Regions from separate parts of the Telluria sp. LT1R51-2 genome, predicted to be linked through region 1. Evidence: predicted binding sites of a transcription regulator. Region 1 holds the regulator's gene; each other region holds the start of a gene.
What was found. Region 1 encodes sigma-54, which starts transcription at its own class of promoters, with help from an activator protein. Its sites were predicted from a motif close to TGGCANGNAANCTGCTTT; they were not measured.
Positions count from the first base shown of each region.

Region 2: AC56LH_RS00055 (TorF family putative porin) is a predicted target of sigma-54. The motif match lies at 3,732-3,749, and genes of this name have one in related genera.
Region 3: glnA (type I glutamate--ammonia ligase) is a predicted target of sigma-54. The motif match lies at 2,892-2,909, and genes of this name have one in related genera.

Region 1 covers NZ_JCASIM010000002.1:226,043-233,420, forward strand. The annotation lists gene AC56LH_RS19200 (DUF5694 domain-containing protein) at 1-542, opposite strand, end outside; gene AC56LH_RS19205 (enoyl-CoA hydratase/isomerase family protein) at 628-1,704, opposite strand; gene hpf (ribosome hibernation-promoting factor, HPF/YfiA family) at 1,803-2,159, opposite strand; gene AC56LH_RS19215 (RNA polymerase factor sigma-54) at 2,234-3,718, opposite strand; gene lptB (LPS export ABC transporter ATP-binding protein) at 3,733-4,488, opposite strand; gene lptA (lipopolysaccharide transport periplasmic protein LptA) at 4,485-5,033, opposite strand; gene lptC (LPS export ABC transporter periplasmic protein LptC) at 5,079-5,684, opposite strand; gene AC56LH_RS19235 (KdsC family phosphatase) at 5,690-6,226, opposite strand; gene AC56LH_RS19240 (KpsF/GutQ family sugar-phosphate isomerase) at 6,226-7,248, opposite strand; gene AC56LH_RS19245 (monovalent cation:proton antiporter family protein) at 7,348-7,378, shown strand, end outside.
Region 2 covers NZ_JCASIM010000001.1:7,464-14,841, reverse strand. The annotation lists gene gshA (glutamate--cysteine ligase) at 1-975, opposite strand, end outside; gene AC56LH_RS00065 (ammonium transporter) at 1,149-2,549, opposite strand; gene glnK (P-II family nitrogen regulator) at 2,564-2,902, opposite strand; gene AC56LH_RS00055 (TorF family putative porin) at 2,922-3,656, opposite strand; partial or broken gene AC56LH_RS00050 (accessory factor UbiK family protein) at 3,940-4,173, shown strand; gene AC56LH_RS00045 (DUF1579 family protein) at 4,487-5,005, shown strand; gene AC56LH_RS00040 (ABC transporter permease/M1 family aminopeptidase) at 5,027-7,378, opposite strand, start outside.
Region 3 covers NZ_JCASIM010000001.1:463,514-470,891, reverse strand. The annotation lists gene glnL (nitrogen regulation protein NR(II)) at 1-705, opposite strand, end outside; gene AC56LH_RS02145 (DUF4124 domain-containing protein) at 702-1,217, opposite strand; gene glnA (type I glutamate--ammonia ligase) at 1,414-2,829, opposite strand; gene AC56LH_RS02135 (rhodanese-like domain-containing protein) at 3,148-3,603, shown strand; gene AC56LH_RS02130 (CocE/NonD family hydrolase) at 3,605-5,578, opposite strand; gene AC56LH_RS02125 (TAXI family TRAP transporter solute-binding subunit) at 5,650-7,053, opposite strand; gene AC56LH_RS02120 (transglycosylase domain-containing protein) at 7,050-7,378, opposite strand, start outside.

The DNA of each region.
Region 1 (7,378 bases):
CCGACCAGTGCGGCGTCCAGACCATCACCGGCACGGCGCTGGGCCTCGGGCAGGCGCAGCCACTGGACCAGCGCCGATGCCTCCTCGCCGCCTGCGAGGAACAACCCCGCCAGGCGCCGGCGCTGCGCGGGTGTGGGCGCAGCGGGCCATGCAGCCAGCAAGGCCTCGGCGGCCTCGGTCGCCGCTGCGACATCCAGCCCTGTGGCCAGCCGCGCCGGTGCAGTATCCCGGCAATAGGAATCGATCGAGTCCTTGTAGCGGACCGGGTAGCGTCGCATGACGTCGCACTGCGGCCCGGATACCGCCTCGATCGCGATCGCCTGCGGCTTCCATGCGGCCAGGCGCTCGTTCAATAGCGTCAGGCTGGCGGCCTGGAAGGTTTTGGGCAATTGCGACAGATGGGGCGACCCCAATACCAGCACCTCGTTGGCAGCACCGGAGGCCGGCCCCTTGAATGCGCTCGCATTGAAGTCAGGCTGCCAGGCCTGGGCGGCGGCGCTGCCGCACAAGGTCATCGACAGCAGCAAGGCGGTCATGCGCATCGGGGCTCCTCATCGGTTCATGAAGCCACGATGTTTGCACCGCCTGCGCGAAAAGTCACGCGCAAACGGATATGCATGAAGAAGCTTATGCGAGATGGCGCAGCGGATGCGCATGCGCCGGCCACACCGGCGCGAAGAAGCGCGCGACCATCGCCTCGGTTACGAGGTCGAGCGATGGCGGATTCCATTGCGGCGCATTGTCCTTGTCGATCACGAGCGCGCGCACGCCTTCGAGCACCTCGCCGTGCTCGAAGTTGCGGCGCACGAGCGAGCGCTCCAGGCGCAGGCAGTCGGCGACATCGAGCGACGCGCCGCGCAGCAGCAGCTCGCGCGTCACGCACATCATCAGCGGCGAACGCTGACGCATCGCATTCAATGCCTTCTGCGCGAATGGCGCGTCGTCCCCCGCGAGCGACGCCATGATTGCTGCCACCGAGTCCGCACCGAAGTGCGCATCGATGCGCGCGCGATTGGCCTGCAATTCACTTTCGCCGGCGTGCGCCGTGGCGAACGCGCGGATTGCCGCCGGCAGATGCGCGCCCGGCGTCGCTTCGATCAGCGCCTGCAAGGCCGCCAGGTCGCTGACTGCCACGAACACGTCGGCCAGGCCCACGTACAGTGCGTCGGCCGCGCCGATCGTCAGGCCGGTCAAGCCCAAAAACATCCCCAACTGCCCCGGCGCGTGCGACAAAAAATGGCTGCCGCCGACATCGGGGAACAAACCGATATTCACCTCGGGCATCGCCATCTTGGTGCGCTCGGTGACGATGCGCAGGCCGCAATCGGGCCCGCCCTGCGCGATGCCCATGCCGCCGCCCATGACCACGCCATCCATCAGCGCGATGTACGGTTTCGGATAAAAGTGGATCAGGTGGTTCAGCGCGTATTCTTCGGTGAAGAAATCTTCGAGCAGTGCGCTGCCGCCTTGTGGCGAGGCGTTGCCGACCTCGTGAAAGAAGCGGATATCGCCGCCCGCGCACAGTGCTTTTTCGCTGCTGCTGGTGATCACGACCGCATCGACGGCGGCGTCACGCTGCCAGTCGAGCAGAATCGCGGTCAGTGCGCGCACCATGTCCAGCGACAGCGAATTGAGCGCCTTGGGACGGTCGAGGGTGATGATGCCGGTGCGGTTGGCGATGCGGGTCAGGACGTGTTCGGACATGGCGTGATCCATCGAAAGGAAACACGTATTTTACCGGCAGCGGGATGCAAAAAGGGCGTCCCGAAAAGACGCCCCTGGCGGTGGTGACCTGCGCTCGATCAGGCGGCAGCGACGTCTGCTTCGTCGACGTCCAGGCGTTTGATCGCTGTGCGGTTATGGTCTTTCAGCATCTGCTTGTGCTTCAGAATTTGTCGATCCAGTTTATCCATCAACATGTCGATCGCGGCATACAGGTCTTGCGCGACGCTCGCCACGTGCAGGGTCTTGCCCGACACCTGGACATTGATTTCAGCTTTTTGCCTTTTTTCTTTTTCGGTGAGGTTATCGACGGCCAGGAAGACGTGGGTATCTATGACTTGATCGAAATGGCGAATAATGCGTTCCAGCTTATTCTGAACGTATTCACGGATGGCAGGGGTTACTTCGAGATGGTGACCACTGATGGTGAGGTTCATACACACTCCTTTGAAGATGTCACGTCGCTTGCACCACACAGGAGCTGAAGGCACAGACTGTATGAGCGGCGTTGTTACAAGGCTTTGCGGAGACTGACGGGGGGGATCTTGAGCGCTTCACGGTATTTTGCGACCGTCCTGCGCGCAATGACCATGCCTTGTTCCCCGAGCATTTCCGCGATCTTGCTGTCGGATAATGGATTCTTAGGGTCTTCTGCTCCTGTCAATTGTGCGATGAGCGCACGGATTGCCGTTGAGGATGCTTCGCCTCCCGCCTCGGTGGCAACGTGGCTACCGAAGAAATACTTCAACTCGAACATGCCGTGCGGGGTCAGCATGTATTTCTGGGTTGTGACACGAGAGATCGTGCTCTCGTGCAGACCTAGTGTATCAGCTATCTCGCGCAAAACAAGGGGCCGCATGGCAACCGCGCCATGGCTGAAAAAGTTGCGCTGGCGCTCGACAATCGCTTCGGCCACACGCAGGATCGTGTCGAAACGCTGGCGCATGTTCTTGATGAGCCACTTCGCCTCCTGCATCTGCGCACCCATCTGGCTCTCGCTGCGGCCCTGCTTGAGCATCGTGGCGTACAGGCTGTTCACGCGCAGGCGCGGCATGACGTCCTGGTTCAGCGTGACCGCCCAGCCGTTCTTGGCGCGCCGCACGATCACGTCCGGCACCACGTAATCCGACACGTTCGATGCGAACGCCGCGCCCGGATGCGGATTGCACTGGCGGACCACGGCCTGCACTTCGCGCAGGTCTTCGTCATCGCAATCGAGCGCTTTTTTCAGCTTGCTGTATTCGCGCTGTGCGAACCAGGTCAGGTAGCCTTCGACGATCTTCAGTGCCATGCGGCGCGTCACCATCGGCACGCCCGGCATGCGCCGGATCTGCAGCGCCAGACATTCGGCCGCGCTGCGCGCGCCCACGCCCACCGGGTCCATGCTCTGCACCATCGCCAGCGCGCAGCGCAGTTCGTCCAGGTCGACGTCGAGTTCTTCGGGCAGGCGCGCGTGGATGTCGTCGAGCGGTTCTTCCAGGTAGCCGTTGTCGTCAAGCGCGTCGATCACCAGTTCGGCCAGTGCGCGGTCACGGGTTGACAGCAGCGTTTCGCGCACCTGTTCCATCAGGTGTTCGCGCAGCGTGATGGCGCATGCCTCCAGCTGCGGGCGGCCGTCTTCGTCGTCGCTGCTGCTACTCCCGGACGACGCGCCGCTGCTTTCGCTCCACTCGTTGTCGGGCCGGTCGCCATCGACCGCGCCGCCTTCAGCACCCTCGCCCTCGGCCGGTGCACTGCCCTCGCCTTCGGCCTGCTGGCCCGGCGCCGGCGGCGCCTCGCCCGGTGCCGGCGCATTGTTGATGGCGCCATCGGCCAGCAAGCGCACCGAATGATCGAGCGGGTCGTCGAGCCTTTCGAGCAGCGGGTTATCGCCCAGTATCTGCTCGATCTCCTGGTGCAGTTCGAGCGTCGACAGCTGCAGCAACCGGATCGATTGCTGCAGCTGTGGCGTGAGCGCCAGGTGCTGCGAAGTGCGGAGCTGAAGGGACTGTTTCATCAATTGAGTATGGCTTACATGCGGAAATGTTCACCAAGGTACACGCGGCGCACCGACTCGTCGGCGATGATATCGTCGGGTCGGCCGGATGCGAGCACCGCGCCCTGATTGATGATGTAGGCGCGGTCGCAGATACCGAGCGTCTCGCGCACATTGTGGTCGGTGATCAGGACGCCGATCTTGCGCTCCTTGAGGAAGCGCACGATGCGCTGGATCTCGATCACGGCGATCGGGTCGACACCGGCAAAGGGTTCATCGAGCAGCACGAAGCGAGGATTGGTGGCCAGTGCGCGTGCGATCTCCACGCGGCGTCGCTCGCCGCCCGACAGCGACAGCGCCGGGTTCTCGCGCAGCTTTTCGATCTGCAGATCGGCCAGCAGGTTGTCGAGCCGCTCGCCGATCTGCGCCTTGGTCAGCGACTTGCCGTCGACCTTCTGCAGTTCGAGCACGGCGCGGATGTTTTCTTCCACCGTCAGCTTGCGAAACACCGACGCTTCCTGCGGCAGGTACGACAGGCCGAGCACCGCGCGGCGATGGATCGGCATCCTGGTGATGTCGGTGCCGTTGATGCTGATCGAGCCGGCATCCGACGGCACCAGGCCCACGATCATGTAGAACGAGGTGGTCTTGCCGGCGCCGTTCGGGCCCAGCAAACCCACCACCTCGCCGCATTCGACATCCAGCGACACGTCACGCACGACCAGGCGCTTGCCATAGCTTTTCTGCAGGCCCTTGACGACCAGCGTGCTGCGATCGTTCAAGGCCGTCATTGCGTGCCTCCGGCCGGCGTGCGCTTGGGCGCCAGGATCAGCGTACCGCGCCCGCCGCCAACCTTGCTCTCGCCACTGACGTCATTGCGCACGGCGACGACTTCCTTGCGGTTGTCGTACGAAATGAACGGGCCGGTCATCTGGTTGGTCATCCGGTCGTTTTCGAGTTCCTTGACGATGGCGTTCGAGTACAAGCGCACCAGCTCCGTACGCTCATCGTATTCGATGCGTTCGGCCTGGCCCTCGACCCACAGGTTCGGGCCGCCGTCGCGCTTCTGGCGGAACGTGGCAGGCTTGCCGTTGGCCGCGGTGAGCGTCACGCTCATGTAGCCTTCGGGCGTATCCCTGACCACCGCGCGTTCGGCCTTGACCAGCAGCGTGCCGCGGGTCAGGATCACGTTGCCGGTAAAGGTGCGCACGCCTGCGACGCCATCGAGGTCGCCGTTATCGTATTCGAGAGCCGCCTGCTTGAGCGAGTCGGCCTTTTCGGCCATCGCGCTCAAGGAAAGGAGTGACAAGAAAGCGGCAGCAAAAAGTTTTTTCATGATGGTGCTGGTCCTGGGTTAACACGCGCGCATGGCTGGTGGCCTTCAGCGCTGGCGTGGCGGATAGACGATACGGCCGCGGCCGGACAATTTCATCTGCATGGTCGCATTGTTGGCCACCAGGCCGACGGCCTTGAGGCTGGACGCGCCAAGCTCCATGTCGATCGGCTGGTCGGTCTTGACGATTTCTTCGTCGGGCAATACGGTCATGGCCGACGTGCGCACGCGCAGCGCTTCGCTGGCGGGCGTCTTCGGGCGCTGCAGATCGACGTCGCCGAACAGTTCGACGCGGTGCTCTTCGTGGAAGATGCGCGCGCTCTTGGCCACCACCGTCATCGGTGGACGGCCCGGTTCGACGCCGCGCATGAGGGGCTGGTCGACATTCGACACGTCGCCTTGCGGGATGTGGGCCAGGCGCTTGCCCGACACCACGTAGCTCGGCTGGCCGTTGGGCGTCATCCGCACGAACGAGAAGTTCTCGACGATGTAATCCGGCTCGTCGGGCGGGCCGCCCAGTTGCGCATCGATGTTAGTCCCCTGCATCAGCTGCAGCAGCCAGAAGCTGCCGAAGGCGAAGAACACGCCGATCACGATCATCGCCAGCAAGTTCCAGCGATGCGAGGTGCGTTTGTTGGAGGCGAGTGTGGCCATGGCGCTCAGGCGAAATACGGCGCGAGCGCCTGGTCGTAGGTGCCCTGCGCGCGCATGACGAGGTCGCAGATCTCGCGCACCGCGCCACGCCCGCCACCGTTCTTGGTCACGTAATGCGCGCGGTGCTGCACGTCCGGATGACCTGAGGGCACGGCGACGGCAAAACCGACGCGCGCGAACAGCGGCAGGTCGATCACGTCGTCGCCGATGTAGCCGCATTGGTCGGCGGTAAAGCCGGTGGCCTCGAGCAGATTGGCAAAGCCGATGCGCTTGTCGTGGTTGCCCTGGTAGACATGCGAGATGCCCAGGTCGGCGGCGCGCCGGACGACGATCGGCGACAGGCGCGCACTGATGATCGCGGTCTGCACGCCGGATTTATTCAGCATCTGGATGCCCAGGCCGTCGAGCACATTGAAGGTCTTGGTCACTTCGCCATCGGGGCCGTAGGTCAGGCTGCCGTCGGTAAGCACGCCGTCGACGTCGAAGATCATGACCTTGATGCGCGCGGCGCGCTCGATGTGGGCCAATACGGGAATAGTCATCAAATCACCTTTGCGCGGGTCAGGTCGTGGATGTGCAGCGCGCCGACCAGCTGGCCCGCCTCATCGATCACGAGCATCTGGTTGATGCGGAATTCTTCCATCACGGCGACCGCGTCGACGGCCAGCTGCTCGGGACGTACGCTGCGCGGATTGGCGTGCATGACGTCGCGAATCAGCACGTTCGAAAAATCGTGCATGCGCTCGATCACGCGGCGCAAGTCGCCGTCGGTGAACACACCCAGCGGCCGGCCATCGGAATCGACCACGGCGGTCATGCCCATGCCCTTCTGGCTGATCTCGAGCAGTGCCTTGACCAGCGGGACATCCAGGCCCACCGACGGGATGGCATCGCCGGTGCGCATGACGTCGCGCACATGCGTGAGCAGGCGCCGGCCCAGCGCGCCGCCCGGATGCGACAGCGCGAAATCCTGCTCGCGGAAACCCCGCACGTCGAGCAGCGCCACGGCCAGCGCATCGCCCATGGCCAGCGTGACGGTGGTGCTGGTGGTTGGCGCCAGGTTGAGCGTGCAGGCTTCTTTCGCCACCGCGATATTCAGGTGGACGTCGGCCAGCTTGGCCAGCCGCGAAGCCGGCTTGCCGGTCATGGCGATCACGCGCGCGCCCAGGCGCTTCACGGCCGGCAGGATGTCGAGCAGTTCGGACGATTCGCCCGAATTGGAAATGGCGATCAGAATGTCATTCGCGGTCACCATGCCAAGGTCGCCGTGCGCGGCTTCGCCCGGGTGCATGAAGAACGCCGGCGTACCGGTGGACGACAGCGTGGCGGCGATCTTGCGGCCGATGTGCCCCGACTTGCCCATGCCCGAGACAACCACGCGGCCGGTGCCGGCGTAGATCAGCTGCGCGGCGTCGACGAAGCTGCTGTCGTCGCCCAGGCGCGCGTGCAGCGCCACGATGGCGTCGGCCTCGATCGCAAGCGTCTGGCGACCCAGTTCCAGCACGCGCTGCGCCAGGGTTTCGTCAAAACTTTTCAGCATTATTTGGTCATCAGTTACACTCATTCCAGAAGTATAAACGAATTGCGAAAGCAAAAAACTTGCCAGTCGTAACATTCGATGACAAGTACGCCTCGCCACCCCAACCGTCACCCGCTTCACCCCATGCATTCTGGTCTCGAACTCACCCTGTTGC
Region 2 (7,378 bases), on a different contig from region 1:
GGTCACGGCCACGCCATCCTTGACCACCGACATGCGCGCGCGCTGGGCCGGGGTCAGGTCGCGCACTTCGCTCGCGTCCTTGATCGTCATGACGCCCATGCCATAGGTGCCGGCGTCGGGCTTGAGGATCACGAAGGGCTTGCGCTCCTTCATGCCGTATTCCTTGTACTTCTTCTTGATCTTCGAGAACAGCGCCGAGACGTCGTCGGCCAGTGCTTCGGTGCCAACGTTCTCGCGCAGGTCGACTTCGGCGCAGGTACTGTGCAGCGGGTTGACCAGCCACGGATCGATGTCGATCAGCTTGCCGAACTTCTTGGCCACTTCGTCCAGCGCCTTCAGGTGGTTGCTCTTGCGGCGCAGCGCCCAGCCGGCGTGCAGCGGCGGCAGCAAGGCTTGCTCGTGGACGTTCTCCAGGATCGACGGAATGCCGCCCGACAGGTCATTGTTGAGCAGGATGGTGCACGGGTCGAAGTCGGGCAGGCCGACGCGGCGGCCATTGGCCGAACGCACCAGCGGCTCGAGCACGAGCATATTGCCGTCCGGCAGCGCCAGCGGTGTCGGCTCGGTGATGTCGGGCGAGAACGTGCCAAGGCGGACATGCAGGCCGGTCTGGCGGAATATCTGCATCAGGCGCGCGACGTTCTGCAGGTAGATCGGGCTGCGGCGGTCGGCGTCCGGCACCAGCAGCAGGTTGCGCGCGTCGGGGCAATACTTGTCGACGGCGGCCATGGCCGCCTGTACCGTCAGCGGCAGCATTTCGCTGGCCAGGTTGTTGAAGCCACCCGGGAACAGATTGGTGTCCACCGGCGCGAGCTTGTAGCCGGCATTGCGCAGATCGACCGAGCAATAAAATGGCGGCGTGTGCTCCTGCCACTCGAGGCGGAACCAGCGCTCGATGGCAGGCGTGGCTTCGAGGATTTTCTTTTCCAGGTCCAGCAAGGGACCGGTCTGGGCGGTGGCGAGGTGCGGAACCATTGATTGGACGTCCTTGTTGTGCGCTTCTTGTTGTTAATTTAAGTTGGGAATCGCATATGGGGTTGGTCAGGCTATTTTAAAGGGCAATGCGAGGGCAATGCGAAGAATGCAAAAAACGCCGTCCCCGCTTGTGCGGAGACGACGTTTTCAGGGACAACCGGCGACTGAGCGGATCAGTAGCGGTAAGCCGACTCGCCGTGGCTCGTGATGTCCAGACCTTCGCGTTCCTCTTCTTCCGGCACACGCAGACCGATCACGATATCCACCAGCTTGAAGGCGATGAAGGCAACGACGGCCGACCAGATGACAGTCACGCCGATCGCATGGGCCTGGATCCACAGCTGGCCGACGATCGAGTAGCTCGTGTTCATCGCATTGGTCGTGTAATCCCACACGCCCTGCCCGCCCAGTGCCGGCGACGCAAACACGCCGGTCAGCATCGCGCCCAGGATACCGCCCACGCCGTGCACGCCGAACACGTCGAGCGAATCGTCGGCGCGCAGCAGGCGCTTCAGACCCGTCACGCCCCACAGGCAGACGATACCGGCCAGCAGGCCGATGACCAGCGCGCCCATCGGACCGACGAAGCCGGCGCCCGGGGTGATTGCGACCAGGCCCGACACGGCGCCCGATGCAGCGCCCAGCATCGATGGCTTGTGCTTGAAGATCCACTCGCCCAGCACCCAGGTGAGGGTCGCGCCGGCGGTGGCCAGCAGCGTGTTCAGGAACGCCAGTGCCGCCACGTCGCCCGCTTCGAGCGCCGAGCCAGCATTGAAGCCGAACCAGCCGACCCACAGCAGCGATGCGCCGACCATCGTCATCGGCAGCGAGTGTGGCGCCATCGATTCACGGCCGTAACCGATCCGCTTGCCGATCACATAGGCGCCCACCAGGCCGGCCACGGCCGAGTTGATGTGCACCACGGTGCCGCCCGCGAAGTCGAGCGCGCCCTGCTGCCACAGATAACCGGCAGCTGCGGTGACGGTCTGCAGCGAGGCAGCGTCGGTGATGGCGTCAGGACCTGCCCAGAACCAGACCATGTGCGCAACCGGCAGGTAGCCGAAGGTGAACCACAGCACGACGAACACCAGCACGGCCGCGAACTTGGCGCGTTCGGCAAAGGCGCCGACGATCAGCGCGCAGGTAATCGCTGCAAAGGTGCCCTGGAAGGCGACAAAGATGAATTCGGGGATCATCGTCTCTTTGCTGAAGGTCGCGGCCATCGCGAACTTGCCGGCGACCGGATCCCAGATGCCTTGCAGGAAAGCGCGGTCGAAGCCGCCGATGAACGCGTTGCCCTGCGTGAAGGCCAGCGAGTAGCCGTACAGGCACCACAGCACGATCACGAGGGCAAACACCATCATCACCTGCATCAGCACCGACAACATGTTCTTGGCGCGCACGAGGCCACCGTAGAACAGCGCCAGGCCGGGAATGGTCATCAGGATCACCAGCAGCGTGGCGACGAACATCCAGGCCGTATCCCCCTTGTTGATGGACGGCGCCGCCATGGCCGGGAGGGCAACGCCCAGGCCCAGCAAGGCGGTCAGTATCGTTGTAGTTATACGCTTCATGAAAACATTCCCTCTTACAGTGCGTCGTTGCCGGTCTCGCCGGTACGGATACGGATGACCTGGTTCAGGTCGGCCACGAAGATCTTGCCGTCACCGATCTTGCCGGTGCGGGCAGCGCCCTGGATCGCATCGATGACCTGGTCGACGATGGCATCGTCGACGGCGGCTTCGATCTTGATCTTGGGCAGGAAGTCGACGACGTACTCGGCGCCACGGTACAGCTCGGTGTGGCCTTTCTGGCGACCGAAACCCTTCACTTCGGTCACGGTCATGCCTTGCACGTTGATTTCCGACAGTGCCTCTCGCACCTCGTCGAGCTTGAAGGGCTTGATGATGGCGGTGATCATTTTCATGGTATTGCCTCTTTTGCAATCAAAAAGTTTTTGAGACGGACAGCACGGCGGCGGACTTGCCGAGGTTCTTGCCTTCCGGGCTCAGGTAGGCGTCGGTATTCGCCTTGTGCCACGCCAGCGCCACGGTGGCGACGCCGAAGTCCTTGGTGACGCCGACCTTGTAGTCGGTGTACGAAAACGCGCTGTTGTTCTTCAGTTTCTGGCGCCCGACGTGCAGGTTCAGGATGAAGCCGTTGCTGACGTCGATGTCGGCGCCCACGTCCAGGTAGCCGCTGCGTTTGCTGTCTGCGGTGCCGAACAGATTGGTCGTCGAGTGCGAGTACTTGATGTAGGCCGGGCCGTAGCCGAGTTTGCCGTACAGCTCGAACGTGTTCGCGCTCGGGTTCAGGCCATTGTCCGGGTAGTAGTAATACAGGCCGCCGATGTCATAGCTGATCGCGTCGCTCAACTGACCGCGCTTGCCGCCATAGACGTCCCATTCGATATTGCCGTCGCCGCCCAGGTCTTTCGTCCATTTGATGGTGGAAAGCCAGGTACCCACGTAGAAGCCGGATGGGCCATGTACGTAGTCGACGCCGCCCTGGAGGGCCGGGTCGAGGGCTGTTTGCGACAAGCCGCGGTAACGGTAGTCGCTGGTGAGGCTCGCGTTGTAGCTCACCTGGTGTTCGGCGGGTTGTTCCTGTGCCATGCCCTGCGTGCTGGCAAGTGCCGACACTGCCAGGACAACTGCGCTGAATTTTGCTTTGCACTTCATGACAAACCCCCTTGATGAACAACATGAAAAATGACTGCTTGTGGATCCTTGTGATGTTCTTTATCTACGTTTTATTTAGCAGGATGCGTGCCAGCTCATAGCCAGCTCATATCCAGCTTACAAACGGGAAAAAGGTCCTTGTTTTTTTGGTAAACACGCCCCACATCGGTTTTGCTACAACACAACGGACCGCACACGGCACCCAGACGGCCGTTCGGCGCACTAGATCAGGTCACATTGCACCATCATGGAGCGTGCGGCCTCGGCAGAAAGGGAAATCGATATGAGTAACAGCAACTTCTTCAGCGACTTGCAGGGCAAGATCAACCAGGCGCTCGAGAGCGGCCCGGCCAAGGACATTGAACGCAATGTGAAGGCGGCCATGACGTCGGGCTTTTCCAAGCTCGATCTGGTGACGCGCGAGGAATTCGATATCCAGGCCCAGGTGCTGGCCAAGACACGCAGCAAGCTCGAGGCGCTCGAACTGCGCGTGAGTGAGCTGGAAGCCAAGCTGGGTGCAGGCAGCACCACGGCGTCGTCGGCAACTTCATCGGCAACCTCGGCGACAGCGGCTTCGGCATCGGCCGCGTTTCCGACCTCGGGCAGCTCGGCGATTCCGATGCCGGGCGCCGCGCCATCGGCCACCGCGCCATTCCCGGCCGCACCGGAAGATCCGACGATCGTCGTGCCGCCAACGCTCGACAAGCATTAAACAGTCCTCAGGCCAGCCCGCCTCGCGCGGGTGGCCTCGGCGGCAGTAGCGGCACGCCCGTGTCGCCATCTTTTGACGCGCATCCCGGCTTATACTGGTTGTCTTTACGGAGACCACGATGACCCGACAGTTTGCCGCGCTGATCACCACCTGTACCCTGCTGGCCATACCAGCCCAGATCCACGCGCAGGCAACCGCTGCCGGTGGTGACGTCCGTCCCGAGATTCTGCGCCAGCTCGATGGCGCCTGGACCATGACGGGTGATGTGCGGGGCAAACCGGTCACCTACCGCATGGTGGCCAAGTCGGCCTTGCACGGCACATTCACCGAGCTGCGCATGCAGGACGTGCAGGTGCCCGCGCAGTATGAAGCGGCCGTCTTCGTCGGCTACGATGCCGCCAGCAAGACCATCATCGCGCACTGGATGGACAGCTTCGGCGCAAAGTACTCGGTCCCGCACGGCAGTGGCAACATCACCGGCAACGTCGTCACATTCACCATTCCCTACCCGAGCGGCCCGTTTCGCAATACCTGGCGTTTCGATCCGGCCACCTCGACGTGGCAGTTCGCGCTCGATGCGGCGCAGCCGGACGGCTCGTGGAAGCACTTCGCCGGCTACGCGCTCAGGCGCGACTGAGCGCGCCCGGACCGGCGGGCTTCAATCGACGCTGACTTCCTTGCGGTTGTCACGCGCCACGCGGTCGATCAGCTTGTTGTACGGATCGACACCCACATCGAACGGCTGCTCCTTCACGGTCACCGTCACGGTCGGATTCTCGCCCCGCAGTACGCGCTTCTCCAATAACAGCACCCGCTCGTCCGATTCCTTGGCATCCTTCGCGCGTGCGAACACGCCGATCTCCACGGCCTCGTCATAGGTGCGCGGCGTTTCCTGTCCCTTGCCGTCGGCCTGCATCTTCGCCAGATGCAGTTTCATCGTCACGTCCCACTGCCCGTCCGCGCGCTTGACGGCCTTTGCCTCGGTCACGCGGTTATCGTAGAAGACGATGCGCTCGAACAGGTCGGCGATCAGCGCGTGCTTGCCGACCGGGGCTTCGGCGCGGATGTAGTCGACCAGTTCGGCGGACGTCGCAAACGGCGCCTCCTGATAGCCCTTGTCCTGCAGGAAGCGCTTGAGGGCGCGGTTGAGTGCCGCTTCGCCGATCTCGTCGCGCAGGCGGTAGAAGACCAGGCTGCCCTTGCGGTAGTGGATGTAGTCCTGGTTTTCCACGCGCACCAGCGGCAGTTCCTCGATCTTTTCGGCGCCGCGCGAACTGAGATAGCGGTCCAGTTCATAGCGCAGGAAACGGCGCATTTTGTGCGGGCCGTATTCCTTCTCCATCACCATCAGCGCCGAATACTGCGCCAGCGACTCGATCAGCATGCTCGCGCCCTGCACATTCGCCGCCGTGACCTGATGGCCCCACCACTGGTGCGCCATCTCGTGCGCCGTCACGTAGAACACATAGTCGATGTCCTCCTTGTTGCGCAGGTCGGCGATAAAGCCGATCGCTTCCGAGAACGGGATCGTGTTGGCGAACGATTGCGCGAAGCGCTGGTAGTTCGGGAATTCCAGGATGCGCACCTGCTTGTGCTGGTAGGGCGTGAACTGGGCCGTGAAGTAGTCGAGCGACTTTTGCGTGCCCGCGATCATCCGGTCGACGTTGTAGGCGTGCTTCGGATCGTGATAGATCTCGATAGGGATGCCATGCCAGTCGCTTTTCCTGACCTGCCAGTCGGCCGACAGGTAGGCAAAGAACGGCATCATCTTCTGGTCCATCTTGTAGCGATAGTAATTGCGGCCGTTTTCCTTCCACGCCTTTTGCAGGTAGCCCGGCGCCAGCGCGATCTGGTCGCCGCTGGTGGAGACGGTGGTATCGAAGCTGATCCAGTCGGCGTCGTCCCCGAACATCGTGTTGACGCGCGCTGCCTTGTTCTCAAGCTTGGCCATGCGCTCCGGTTCGCCCAGGCCGCGCTTGCGGCGCTCGTTGCGGTCCAGTAGTTCGAACTCGCTTTGGTAGCCGACCAGCGGGAAGAACTCGCGGTTGTTGAAGAACGTGCCGTTCAGGTTGAGCGTGTCGCCCTTGCCCGCGTTGGAAAAACCGGGGCGGCGCACGTCGACCGTGAAGTCCAGCGCCAGGCGGGCGCCCGGCGCCGTTGGCTGCGCGAGCTTGAGTATCCGAAAGCCCGCCGCCTGGTCGTCCAGGACCACCGAGTGCGCGGGCAGACCGGCGAACGTGGTCACGACGTCCGGATTGACCTGCAGGCGCAGCATATCTAACGGCTGGCTGGTCTTGTTCTCGAAGACGTAGCGGCCCTTGACCATCACGCGCCGCTCGGCCGGGTAGATGTCCACCGCGGCGCGCACGTCGACGATCTTCACGTGCGGCAGGTCCTTGTACTTGCGATAGGTCTTTTCGTACCTGGCCTGCTTGTCCATTGCCACGTTCTGCGCTTCGTACCGGCCCAGCGTGACGGTGTTGTAGAAGATCCAGCCGCCCACCAGCGCGAATGCGATCGTGCAGACGCCCAGCGCAACGCCCGATGGGCTTTTCAGGCGCCGCGCTGCTTCGCGCGTGCGCGTGCGCCACTCGACCGACAGCCCGCGCACCCAGAATGCCTGGGCCACGATCAGGCCCGCCACGGCAAACAGGGTCCAGTACAGCGCGAACCACGACCAGCCCGTGACGAAGTGGCCGAAGCCGTTCATGTCCGAGTACGGCGTCTCCGGCAGCAGACCGATGTTGTACAGGTTGTGATCGAAGTGCAGGACCGACAGGACGATCTGCGCCACGATCAGCACGATCATGAACAGGTAGCCCAGAAACTTGTTGTTCGTGACCACCTGCAGCGCCACGGCGATCAGCGCCATCAGGATGTACGGTGTGCCCGCCATGAACACGCCCTGCAGGTACACCATCGGTTCGATCGGCGCCCCGCCCTTGTACAGCTGGATGGCGATCGCAGTCAGGATTCCGGCAAACAGGAAGGCCAGCACCACGCCAACCAG
Region 3 (7,378 bases), on a different contig from region 1:
CCGGATCGACAGCCCCTGCGGAAATTCGGCCAGGATCAGGCTGCGCACGCGCTCGCACACTTCGTGGATATTGACGTCGCCGACGATGTGCGGCTTGCGGTGCGGCGCCAGCAGGCGGTCGACCAGCGTTTGCAGGCGGTCGGCTTCCTTGATGATCACCTGCGTGTATTCCTGCAGCTCCAGCAGGTGGTGCGGCGGCAGCTCGAGTTCGAGCAATTGCGCCGCGCCGCGGATGCCGCCCAGCGGGTTCTTGATTTCGTGCGCCAGGTTGCGGATCAGCTCCTTGTTGGCCTGGCTCTGGTCCATCAGCCGCTCTTCGCGGTCGAGCTTTAGCTGCTGCACGTTCTCGCGCAGCTCGATCAGCGCCGTGCCATCGCCCAGGGCGCTGACGATGCTGTTCACGTGCAGCGGTTCGCGCCCGCTGCGCTGCAGCGTCAGGTCCTGGCGCAGGTCGGCGTACTGGTGCACCAGCGCCTGCGTGATCAACACGCCAATCTCGGCGCCATTGGTAAACAGTTCGGGCAGGCGATGGCGCTGCAGCGACTTGAACGACAGCTCCATCAGGTTTTCGGCGGCGGCGTTGGCATACACCACTTCGCCATCCGGTCCCGTCATCATCACGGCCGAGGCAAGCAAGTCCAGGCCGGCATAACGGGCCGGGTTGCCTGGGTCGTACACGGGTGGGGCCATCGGAGGCAGGGTCATCTGATATTGCCGATCTCGCGCCTGAGCGCTTCGATATTGCGTTCGCTGCGGTTGATTTCCTCGCGCATGGACGCCACGCGCTCCTGGTATTTGGCGTAGTTGCGCTCGTTGCCCTGGCGCTCCGGCTCGCCGTTATTGAAGACGCGCTTGAGGTCGGTGAGCTTGCGTTCTTCCAGGCGCAGTTCATCGCCCAGGATCTCGCGCCGGTCGTCGTCGCGGGCGCGCTGCAGCACGTTGTCCACGCGCGGGAAGTTCGACTGGGCCGCGCTCGGGGCCGCACTCGGGGCGGAATTCGACGCGGATGACCCGCCCCCACCGCCGGCCGAGCGCGGTGCAGGAATCGGGGCCGAGGCTGCCGGCGGCGCGCTGTAGCCGGTATCGATCAGCTGGCACTTGCCGACCTTGGTGTCGGTATACAGCGGCCGGCCATTGGCATCGGTACAACGGTAGATTTGCGCGTGCGCACTGGCGCACAGCAGCACTGAGGCAAACACGGCAGTAAAAACGGCCACACTGGCCTGAAACACACTATTTGTCATTCCCATCCCGGTTGGTCGCAAGGGCACGCTATTGTAGATGCGCCCGACTATACCCCAAGGAATATAAACCCCAAGCAACAAAAAACGCGGGGAAAGCATGGCTTTCCCCGCGTTTGTTCTACCCGCCAGGCTGGCGCGATGCACATCCGCGCCAGCCTGGATGGACCGATTACGACGAGTAGTACATGTCGAATTCGGCTGGGTGCGGGGTCATGCGCATGCGCTGGACTTCCTGCATCTTCAGGTCGATGTAGGCATCGATCATGCTGTCGCTGAACACGCCGCCACGGGTCAGGAACTCGCGGTCTTCGTTCAGTGCGTCCAGTGCTTCTTCCAGCGATGCGCACACCGTCGGGATCAGCTTGTCTTCTTCAGGCGGCAGATGGTACAGGTCTTTGGTTGCCGCTTCGCCCGGGTGAATCTTGTTCTGGATACCATCCAGGCCAGCCATCATCAGTGCTGCGAAGCACAGGTAGACGTTCGCCAGTGGATCCGGGAAACGGGTCTCGATGCGGCGGCCTTTCGGGTTCGCCACGTGCGGGATGCGGATCGACGCCGAACGGTTACGGGCCGAATACGCCAGCTTGACCGGGGCTTCGAAGCCTGGCACCAGGCGCTTGTACGAGTTGGTGCCTGGATTGGTGATCGCGTTCAGAGCGCGGGCGTGCTTGATGATGCCGCCGATGTAGAACAGCGCCGTGTCCGACAGACCTGCGTAGCCGTCGCCTGCGAACAGGTTCTTGCCGTCTTTCCAGATCGACTGGTGCACGTGCATGCCCGAACCGTTGTCGCCAGCCATTGGCTTTGGCATGAAGGTTGCGGTCTTGCCGTAGCTGTGGACCACGTTCCAGATCACGTATTTCATGTTCTGGGTCCAGTCGGCGCGCTCGATCAGCGTCGAGAACTTGGTGCCGATTTCATTCTGGCCGGCGCCGGCGACTTCGTGGTGGTGCACTTCGACCGGGATGCCCATCGATTCGAGGATCAGGCACATTTCGGAGCGCATGTCCTGGAACGAGTCGACTGGTGGCACTGGGAAATAGCCGCCCTTCACGCCTGGACGGTGACCGCTGTTGCCGCCTTCGAATTCCTTGTCGGTCGACCACGATGCTTCTTCCGAGTCGATCTTGACGAAGCAACCCGACATGTCCAGCTTCCAGCGCACGGCGTCGAAGATGAAGAACTCCGGCTCTGGGCCAAAGTAGGCGGTGTCGCCGATGCCCGACGATTTCAGGTAGGCTTCAGCGCGCTTGGCGATCGAACGCGGATCGCGGTCGTAACCCTTGCCGTCCGATGGCTCGACGACGTCGCACTGCATGAACAGCGTGGTCTCTTCCATGAACGGGTCGATATTGGCGGTGTTTGCATCCGGAATCAGGAGCATGTCCGATGCTTCAATACCTTTCCAGCCGGCGATCGACGAACCGTCGAAGGCGTGGCCGGATTCGAATTTGTCCAGGTCGAAGTGCGACACCGGGACCGTGACGTGCTGTTCCTTGCCGCGGGTATCGGCGAAGCGTAAATCAACGAATTTGACTTCGTTGTCTTTGACCATTTGCATTACATCTGCGGCGGACTTTGCCATTCGGAATCTCCTAATTGAAAAAGGGATGTCAGTCTATGCGAACCGACAACTTGCATCATGTTGAAGCACAAATTGTGCCAACTGCGTTGCGAACCAGGGTGCTAACTTATGTGCATGACGGCATGCGCAAATCGTTCTTGGGCAATGGGCTAGTTTACCCATAAAATCGCCTCGACCGGGGGCATCCGGAAAGATTTACCTGTGTGTCAATGTGCACCAGCAAAGAGCAATTCTACGTGCTTGCACCAAATAGGCGCACTACGCTGCGCGCCGGAATGGTGCATTGCAGACGATGAACCAACAATGGGCACTACCAACATGACCAAAGAACAAATTCTCACCGCAGCGCGCCAGCGTGGCGCTGGCCAGCCCTACGCTGGTGCAGTCACGCCTCAGGAAGCATTCGACCTGCTGCAGAGCGGTGCCGACGTCAAGCTGGTCGACGTGCGCACCAATGCCGAACGCGACTGGGTGGGACGCGTCGCCATTGGCCAGGAGCAGCATCTGGCGGTGCAGTGGGCCACCTACCCGGGTGGCGCGCCCAATCCCGACTTCGGCGCGCAGCTCGAACAGGTGGCGGAGAAGGACGACGTGCTGCTGTTCCTGTGCCGCTCGGGCGTGCGCTCGCGCCACAGCGCGCGCGTGGCGACCGAACTCGGCTATGCAAACGCCTTCGACATCCTGGAAGGGTTCGAAGGCGACCGCGATGGCGACGGCCACCGCAAGACGATCGGCGGCTGGTGCACCGCCGGCCTGCCGTGGGTCGGCGCCTGAGCTAGTTGGCGCTACCCGGGTTCGGCAACACCATCAGCTCCAGCCCCGAGGCCGTCCCTGGCGCGTGATACACGCGCTGGGTCGCCTTCCTGAAGTCGCCCGGCTTGGCGTCGGGAATGCGCATGAACGTTTGCGGATTCAGGTCGATCAGCGGGAACCACGAGCTCTGCACCTGCACCATGATCCGGTGACCGCGCCGGAAGGTATGGTTCACCTGGCCCAGTTCATACTTGATCGGCTCGACCTTGCCCGGCACGAATGGTTCCGGCTTTTCATAGCTGTTACGGAACTTGCCGCGCAGCGGATTGCCACGCACCAGTTGCTGGAAGCCCCCTAGGCTCACCGCAGGCGGCCCGACATCGCCGCCCCGCTCAGCCGCCGGGCTCGGGAAGCTGGCCGGGTAGACATCGATCAGCTTGACGACCCAGTCGGCGTCGGTGCCACTCGTGGAGACGAACAGCCTGGGCGTGACCGGCCCGGCAACCGTCACATCCTCTTCCAGCACGGCGCTCTGGTACACCAGCACGTCGGGTCGGGTGGCGGCAAAGCGCTGGTCCGACACCATGTATTCGCGCGGCACGCCCAGCGCCGGATAGCCGATGTACGGCACCGGGCGCGCCGGGTCGGCCACGTATTCGTCGAAACCGGCGCCCGTGGCCGTGCTCATTGTCGCGGCCGGCTGCTGCCAGCCCAGCGTGCCATTCGCGCCAAAGTACAGCGTGCGTGCCTTCGCCGGTTTCGGTGGCCAGGCGTCGTACTGGCGCCAGACATTCGACCCCGTCTCGAACACGGTCACCGGCGCCAGCGTCTTGCCCGGCTTGACGCCCTTCAGGTGCTGCTCGAAGAACGGGAACTGGACCTCGCGCCGGAACCATTCGCTTGTCTTTGCGTCGAACTTCACGTGGCCAAGCCGGGCGCCATCGCCACGCGCCCAGCCGCCGTGCACCCACGGACCCACCACGAGGGCATGGTTGCCGCCCTTGTTCTGCGCTTCCAGCGCGCGGTGCACGATGAACGGGCCGGCCGCATCTTCGGCATCGAACCAGCCGCCCACCGTCAGCACGGCGGCCTTGACGTTCTTGATGTGCGGGCCGATGGCGCGCTCTTTCCAGAAGCTGTCATACGTGTCGTGCTCAATGTTCGGCATGAACAGCTCGCGCTGCGTGTCGGTCATCGTGGCGGCGATATTCGCCAGCGTGCGGTGCTGTAAAAAATAATCGTAGCCGTCGGCCACGCCGTAATCGAATTCGCTACCGGTTTTCGGCAGCGGGGTTGGGTTTGGGGCCGCCGTGAAGGCCGCGTAAAAGTCGAAGTTGGCGGCCAGCTTGAAGGCGCCGCCGTGGTACGAATCGTCGCCCATGTACAGGTCGGCAATCGGCGCCTGGGGCGAGGCGGCCTTGATCGCCGGGTGCGAATCGATGACGCTGGCGACGGCGTAGAAGCCCGGGTAGCTGATGCCCCAGATGCCCACCTTGCCGTTATTGTTCGGGATGTTCTTGAGCAGCCATGCCACCGTGTCGTGCATGTCGTCGCTCTCGCGGCCCTCGCCTTTTGCCAGCTTGCCCTTGCCGTGCGGGGTCATTTCCTGCCACGTCCCTTCGGACATGTAGCGGCCGCGCACATCCTGGTTCACGAAGATGTAGCCCGCTTCCTCGAATTCGCGCGACGGCCCCAGCGACTCCGGCAGCCAGTCCACGCCGTAGCGCAGTTCGCCTTCGGCGCGCACGCCGGCGCTGTACGGGGTGCGCTGCATCAGGAACGGGTAGCTGCGCGAGCTGTCCTTCGGCACGTAGACGACCGTGAACAGCTGCACGCCGTCACGCATCGGGATCCGGTATTCGTATTTGGTATAGGCTTCGCGCGTCGGGCGCTTGCTGTCTTTGGCGCTGTCCGCAGCAATCGCGGCAGACGGGCTGGCGAGGCCAGCGGCAAGGCAGAAGCCGAAAACAAGGGCGGGAAGCGTGCGGCGGATCATGACGGCCTTCGAAGAGATGACTGGGGACGCCAGTGTAATGGGATTCCCCGGCCAATTTCAAAGAGAAATGATCACGCCAACGGCTGCGCCGCCTGCTCCTCGTGCACGCCGCGCACCCGCTCGCGCACCAGGTGGATATGGCTGCGTAGGCGGTACAGCTCGTCGGCATAGGCCAGCGGCACCGAGATATGGTTGACGCGGTCTTCCAGCCCGTCCAGCCGGCCCAGCAACTCCTTGCGCACTGCGTCGGTGGCGTCCGTCCCGCTCTCCTCGAGCGACTGTTCGATGGCACGCAGTTCGCCATACCAGCGGTACACGCGCGAGCGCACGCGCCAGACGTAAATCGGGGGCACGATCTTGGACAGTGGAATCAACAGCGCCGTCAGTGCCACCACCACGACCCACAGCCGCTCGGCCAGATTGGCCAGCCAGAACCGAAGGTAACGCTGCATGAACGGCGGGCCGTCGCGGTAGTAGCGCGCCGCTTCGGGCGCGACCGGGATCTCGGTGTACTTCGGCGACGGGAACTGGCCCTGCTGCTGGAACCAACCGGCGCCGCCGTGGATCTCGGTCGCCGCCTTGACCAAGAGGCCCACCAGCGCCGGATGGATTTCCTCGCGCGCGACGAGCGTGGCGGTCGGCGCGATCAGGTGGTAATCCTGGTTCGGAATATTGCGGCCCAGGTCGACGATCCCGCGCGGCAGCACGACGTGCGTCAGGAACGGCAGGCGCCGCGTATAGGCCTCGGCCTGCGAAAAGTCGAACAGGCGGATGCCCGGCGTTTGCAGCAGCATCTGGATCAGCGGCGCTTCGGGCGCCGAGCTGAAGACCAGGCCATCGATGCGCCCGGCCAGCAATTCGACGGTGGCCGGCGTGTTGGCCAGGTCGCTGATCGTCAATGCGCCCGGCACGATATTGTTGGCATCGAGCAGCTGGCGCACCAGGCGCGGCACGCCCGTGCCTTCCGGCCCCAGGTTGATGCGCTTGCCGCGCAGATCGGTCAGGCGCGTGACCTTCGCTTCGTCGCGCACGAACAGCCACACGGGTTCGGTAAACAGGCTGCCCAGCGACACCAGGCCGCGCCGCTCGATGCTGTCGGCGCTGCCCCTCTTGTCGTCGGTCGAGCCGCTTTGCACGAACGCGACATCGGCCTGCCCGGCCAGCAACTGCTGCAGATTGTCCTGCGAGCCAAGCGTGCCGCGCAGCGTGACCTTGATATCGTCGCGCGCCAGCACGCTGGCATATTGCTTGCCAAATTGTTCGTAGGCGGAATTTTCCTGGCCCGTGGCCAGCCGGAGCGTGCGCGGCGGCGCCGGGTCGACCCACCAGTAGGCGAGCACCACGGCCGCCGCGACCATCAGGATCGTCGGGCCGGTGGCCACGACCAGGTCGCGCAGCGAAACGATGCTGAAGTTCTGCAGCCGGGCGCGCAGCCCCTTGACCGGCGCGCCCGGAAGATCCTGCCCTGGCCTCAACGCACGCACTGCCGCGGCGCGGCGGCGACGGCCTGGCCTGGCACGGGCGCCGGTGCGGCTGGCGGTTCGATCATCGGCATCAGGCTCGGCGCGAGCGTGACGAGCAGTTGCACCGGCAGTGCGCTGGTGAAGTCATAGTTCTCGGACTGCGGCCCGTGCACGTACGCGGTCATGCTGCCGTAGAAGCGTTCGCCGATGTTGAACACGAACGTCGCCGACCGGTTCACGTAGCGCGACTCGATCAGGCGGCCGCCGCGGGCATACACATCGAAGCGCTGGTCGCCGGTACCGGTCTTGCCGCCCACGGCAATGATGCTGCCGTCGG